2 regions of the Kosakonia calanthes genome follow, and region 1 is predicted to be linked to the other one. Evidence: predicted binding sites of a transcription regulator. Region 1 holds the regulator's gene; the other holds the start of a gene.
What was found. Region 1 encodes PurR, which represses purine synthesis genes. Its sites were predicted from a motif close to CANGCAAACGTTTGCNTG; they were not measured.

Region 1 (3,136 bases):
TCACCGGCAGTAATCCCATTGGGGAAAACTCCGTAGTACCGATACCGAAGGCACCGATAGCCAGGGACAGCAAAGGGAAATTAATTTTCATATTTTGGCTCCGAAAATGACATGCCGACGCTCGACTCTGTCGTTGAAGACAAAAGTATGACAGCTGTCACATAAATTAGAAGTTAGCTGAATGACAAAAGATTATTGCGCAACAGATACAAATGCAGGAGATAAGGCAGGAAAACCGAGGGAGAAAGCTCTCCCTCGCGATAGATCAATGCAGTGCTGCGGTCAGCGCGCCGAAAACAATCAGACCCAGAACGATGACGGTGGTGAATAATGAATACTTAAGATCGGTGCTCATCAATTTCTCTCCTTTTAATTTCCCCACAAAAAGTGAGATAGCGCATTTTTGCACAAATTATCCTAAAAATCTTGCGGGAATTAGAGGGAGAATCGTTTTAACTCTTCCCCTTTTGCTCAAGATAAGACAAAATTCGACGCTAAATTTATAAGCGTACCGGCCATTGACTCCCCTCCTGACGTCCAGTGTCGTTTTCCCGGCGTACCGCACTCTTTTTGCTGAGTTCAGGGTGTTTAAAGGCAAACGTTTACCTTAAGTATTATCAGGAGCTTACGATATGGTCTGGAGTAATATCTGATGGCAACGATTAAAGACGTCGCGAAACGAGCAAACGTTTCCACTACAACCGTATCACATGTAATTAACAAAACACGCTTCGTCGCCGAAGAGACGCGCAACGCCGTGTGGGCCGCGATCAAAGAACTGCACTATTCGCCGAGCGCCGTGGCGCGCAGTTTGAAAGTCAATCACACAAAATCTATCGGTTTATTGGCCACCAGCAGCGAAGCGGCCTATTTTGCCGAAATCATCGAAGCTGTCGAAAAGAAATGTTTCCAGAAAGGCTACACCCTGATTCTGGGTAACGCATGGAATAGCCACGAAAAACAGCGCGCTTATTTGTCGATGATGGCGCAAAAACGCGTCGACGGCCTGTTGGTTATGTGCTCTGAATATCCCGAATCTGTTTTAAGCATGCTGGAAGAGTATCGCCACATTCCGATGGTGGTGATGGACTGGGGCGAAGCAAAAGCCGATTTTACCGATTCTGTCATTGATAACGCCTTCGAAGGCGGTTATATGGCAGGCCGCTATCTTATTGAACGCGGGCATCGCGATATCGGCGTGATCCCCGGCCCGCTGGAGCGTAATACCGGCGCAGGCCGTCTGGCGGGCTTTATGAAATCGATGGAAGAAGCCATGATTTCCGTCCCGGAAAACTGGATTGTGCAGGGCGACTTCGAACCGGAATCTGGTTACCGCGCCATGCAGCAGATCCTCGGCCAGTCGCACCGCCCTACCGCCGTTTTTTGCGGCGGTGATATTATGGCGATGGGCGCACTGTGCGCCGCTGATGAGATGGGTTTACGCGTACCGCAGGATATTTCGGTTATCGGTTATGACAATGTGCGCAACTCTCGCTTCTTCACGCCAGCGTTGACGACGATTCATCAGCCGAAAGATTCATTGGGTGAAACCGCCTTTACCATGTTGCTTGACCGCATCGTCAACAAACGTGAAGAGTCGCAATCGATTGAGGTGCATCCGCGCCTGGTAGAGCGCCGCTCGGTGGCCGATGGCCCGTTCCGCGACTACCGCCGTTAATCTTCTTTCGCGGGGGCCGTTACTCCGGCTCCCGCAACCATTCACTGTTCAGCGTTTCGCTATCTCCCAGGTACTCCAGCAGCCAATTTAAGGCGGGCGATGCCTCGTTTTGTTGCCATGTCAGGCAGCAAGCCGCATCCGGAAACGGGTTTTCCAGTTCGAGCGCCACCCAGGCTCCGCTATCCAACCACGGTCTGGCAAAATGCGCCGGCACCATGCCCACACACAGCCCCGCCGAGAGACAGGCTTCCGACGATTCCCAATCCGGGACAATCACGCGTTTTTGGTTATCCAGCAGCCAGGTAATGCGTTTCGGTAATGAACGCGACGTATCTTCCTGAATCAGCGAAGGCCAGTTGCGCAACGTCTCATCACTTAGCGGGCCGGGCATTGCAGCCAAAGGATGTTGACTGGAAACCACGCATTTCCAGCTAAGCATGCCCATATCGCGAAACGCATAACGTCCACCGACCGGAATGGCCTGCGTTGCGCCAATCGCCAACTCAACGCGTCCGTCAGAAAGCGCATCCCAGACGCCATTAAACACCTCCTGATAAACCAGTAATTCGACATCACTGAAATGGCGATAAAAATCAACGATTAGCTGCCGCGTGCGCGAAGGTTTAACGATATTGTCCACCGCGATCGCCAGTTGCCCGCGCCAGCCATTGGCGATTTGCTGGCACTGCTGGCGGGTGACCTGCATTTTTTTGATAACAGAACGCCCTTCTTTCAAAAACCAGACGCCTGCGGGCGTTAACTCTACATCACGATGGCGACGCACAAACAGCGGAACCGCCAGCCACTCTTCCAGTTGCCGAACGGTATAGCTCACCGCAGAAGGCACGCGATGCAACTCTTGCGCCGCACCGCTAAAACTGCCATTGCGCGCCACCGCATCAACCACTTCAAGGGAATATTCTGACCACATAATCTGCCTGCAAAAATTTTGAAACCAATGCGCAAATATTAGCGTTTCACAACTGTTATTGCACTCCTTACACTCGACACCCCTAAATACCTGCAACAAAGAGAAACCATAATGCAACCTGGCAAAGGATTTTTAGTCTGGCTCGCGGGATTAAGCGTGCTGGGCTTTTTAGCCACCGACATGTACCTGCCCGCTTTCAGTGCAATACAACAAGATTTGCAAACCTCTTCCGCCGTGGTCAGCGCCACGCTCAGCCTCTTTCTGGCGGGGTTCGCGATCGCGCAACTGGTGTGGGGGCCGCTGTCGGATCGTTATGGACGCAAACCGATTCTGCTGATCGGGTTGACCATTTTCGCGTTAGGTTGCGTGGGTACATTATGGATACGCGATGCCACACTGCTGCTGGTGCTGCGCTTTGTGCAGGCAGTGGGCGTCTGCGCGGCCACTGTAAGCTGGCAAGCGCTGGTGACTGACCATTATCCGGCGCACCGCGTTAACCGCATTTTCGCCACCATTATGCCGCTGGT
Region 2 (3,136 bases), 2.1 Mb from region 1:
CCAGCGGGCGCCCGAAATTCGCTGATAGCAGCCTGCCGCATTTTTCGCTGGCGTATGCCGGAAACATGGTTGGCGTCGCCATTACCACCGAAGGCGAATGCGGTCTCGATATGGAGCTGCAACGCGCTACGCGTAGCTTTCATAGCCCACACGGGCAAAAACACGCTTTCACGAATAACGAACAGTTGTGGATCAACAACCAAAACGATCCGAACGAAGCGCAAACGCAGCTTCTGACGCTGCGCCAGAGTGTGATGAAATTAATCCACCAAATGCAGGACGACCCTGGGCAACTGCAATTGTTGCCAGGTTCCGGGCGGCTTCGCGTGATGCAGCGCGCGCAAGTGGAAGTGATGTGTGATGCAGAAGATGTGCTGATTTGGTCGGTCGCCGTCGCGCCTGCGATTGAGAGCCTACGAATTTGGGAATTCGATAGCCAAAAAGGGTGGCGTTATCTTTCGGATGTGCAAACGCGCGCTAACGATCCCGCTTCCCGCCTGATGCGCTTCACCAGCCTACCTGCCGAAAAAGCATTAACCCTAAGTTAAGCACGAGCAAAAAACCCTCTCCCAATCGGGAGAGGGATAAAAGCATTAATGCGCGTCGATAAAGACGATTTTCAGCAGGAACAGCACCGCAACCACCATCACGCACGGGCTGAGATCGCGCAGGCGACCAGTACCGATTTTCATCACGCAGTAAGAGATAAAACCCAGCGCGATACCTTCGGTAATTGAGAAGCTAAACGGCATCATCACCGCAGTGATAAACGCAGGAACCGCTTCGGTCAGATCATGCCAGTTCACACGCGCCAGGCTGGATGTCATCAGCACGCCAACGTAAATCAGCGCACCGGCCGCCGCGTAACCCGGAACCATGCCCGCCAGCGGCGACAAGAAGATAACCAGCAGGAACAGCAGACCGACGACAACCGCGGTCAGGCCAGTACGGCCCCCCACGGAAACACCGGAAGAGGATTCTATATAAGCGGTCACCGAAGAGGTACCGATAAAGGAACCGGCAACGGAGGAGATACTGTCCACAAACAGCGCTTGTTTCATGCGTGGGAACTTGCCGGTTTCGTCCACCAGCCCGGCTTTATCGGTCACGCCAATCAGCGTACCGGAGGAGTCAAACAAGTTGACCAGCATGAATGAGAAGATAACGCCCGCCAGGCCGATATTAAACGAGCCAGCCAGATCGACATTGCCGACGACCGTTGCCACGCTAGGCGGCGCGGAAACAATACCGTGGTATTGCACATCGCCCAGCAACCAGCCCAACAGCGTGGTCACCACGATAGAAACCAGCACCGCGGCATGAATGTTACGGGACGCGAGGATCGCGATAATAAAGAAACCAAGCACGCCCAGCAGAACGCTATGCGAAGTCAGGTTACCGATACTAACCAGCGTCTCTTTGTTCGCCACGATAACGCCCGCATTTTTCAGGCCCATCATGCCGATAAACAAACCGATACCGCTGGTGATGCCCACACGCAGGCTAACCGGGATATTGGCAATCATCCAGTAACGCACGCGGAAAAGGGTCAGCAACAACAGACCTACCGCACCCCAGAAAATCGCGCCCATCCCAATCTGCCAGGACAGACCCATTGCGCCAACCACCACGAACGCGAAGAACGCGTTCAGACCCATCGCCGGCGCCAGTGCCACCGGCAGGTTGGCAACCAGACCCATCAGGATGCTACCGAATGCAGCAATCAGACAGGTGGTGACAAAAACTGCGCTGGTATCCATTCCCGCGACGCCCAAAATTTGGGGGTTAACAAAAACGATATAGACCATCGTCAAAAACGTCGTGAAACCGGCGATCACTTCGGTGCGTGCCGTCGTGCCATGCGCACGCAGTTTAAACACGCGGTCAAGCAACCCCTGGCTCGATGCCTGGGAAGTCTGTTGTTGGCTCATTATCAATTTCCGGAATAGGAGGGAAAATTCGTCGCTATCCTATACCAAAATGAGACAATGTTGACGGTTATCACACACTTTTTTTCATTGATTTTGCTTATACGGCAACGATTGCGTCCCGCAATCTGCGTTAAGTAAACGGTAAACTTGCAATAACAGGAAATGGCATGTCCCACATAGAAGCGGTGTTTTTCGACTGTGACGGCACCCTGGTCGACAGTGAAGTAATTTGTTCCCGCGCTTACGTGCATATGTTTGCGGAATTTGGCATCACGCTGGATTTGGAAGAGGTATTCAAGCGCTTTAAGGGCATGAAACTGTACGAAATCATCGATGTTATCGGCGAGGAGTACAGCAAAAATCTGCAAAAAGAGACGCTGGAACCGATTTACCGTGCGGAAGTCGCGCGTCTGTTTGATAGCGAGCTGGAAGTCATTGCTGGTGCGAATGAATTACTGGAAGCAGTAAGCGTGCCAATGTGTGTCGTTTCGAATGGTCCGGTCAGCAAAATGCAGCATTCTTTGGGCAAACTTGGGATGTTACACCACTTTCCAGACAAACTGTTTAGCGGCTATGACATCCAGCGCTGGAAGCCGGATCCAGCGTTAATGTACCATGCAGCACAGGTACTGAATGTCTCTCCGGCAAAGTGTATTCTGGTGGATGATTCCACCGCCGGAGCGCAGTCTGGAATTGCGGCAGGGATGGAAGTCTTTTATTTCTGCGCCGACCCGCATAATGTACCCATCGACCACCCGAAAGTGACGATGTTCACTGACTTAGCTCAGTTACCAGAGCTGTGGCGCGCACGCGGGTGGTCTGTTACGCGCTAATCTAACCACTAAACAGGATGTTTTTATGGCACAGACAAATCGCCCTCTACCGGTATTTAAATACCATCCGCAGCCCCTGGAAACAGGTGTTTTCTCCGAACAAAAAACCGTAACCTGCGCTTGCTGCACGCAGCCAACGGACGTGTATTACACCAACCCTTTCTTTACCACTGAAGATGTCGACACCCTCTGTCCATGGTGTATCGCCGATGGCTCCGCAGCACAGAAGTTTGCCGGGAGCTTTCAGGATGATTGCAGCATTGAGGGTGTTGAGAGTGAATTCGACGCAGAGGGCGAATTTACCGGTTTGAAAAACCCGTGGCCGGAGGCCAATTTAGCCGAGCTCACACAGCGCACACCCGGCTATTGCGG

Region 2: AAEY27_RS22330 (NCS2 family permease) is a predicted target of PurR. The motif match lies at 2,032-2,049, and genes of this name have one in related genera.

The regions. Positions count from the first base shown of each region.
Region 1 covers NZ_CP151800.1:2,661,302-2,664,437, forward strand. The annotation lists gene AAEY27_RS12450 (MFS transporter) at 1-91, opposite strand, end outside; gene AAEY27_RS12455 (YnhF family membrane protein) at 266-355, opposite strand; gene purR (HTH-type transcriptional repressor PurR) at 653-1,678, shown strand; gene punR (DNA-binding transcriptional activator PunR) at 1,698-2,609, opposite strand; gene punC (purine nucleoside transporter PunC) at 2,721-3,136, shown strand, end outside.
Region 2 covers NZ_CP151800.1:4,778,501-4,781,636, reverse strand. The annotation lists gene AAEY27_RS22335 (4'-phosphopantetheinyl transferase family protein) at 1-548, shown strand, start outside; gene AAEY27_RS22330 (NCS2 family permease) at 594-1,931, opposite strand; gene yieH (6-phosphogluconate phosphatase) at 2,099-2,764, shown strand; gene cbrC (PF03691 family colicin E2 tolerance protein CbrC) at 2,790-3,136, shown strand, end outside.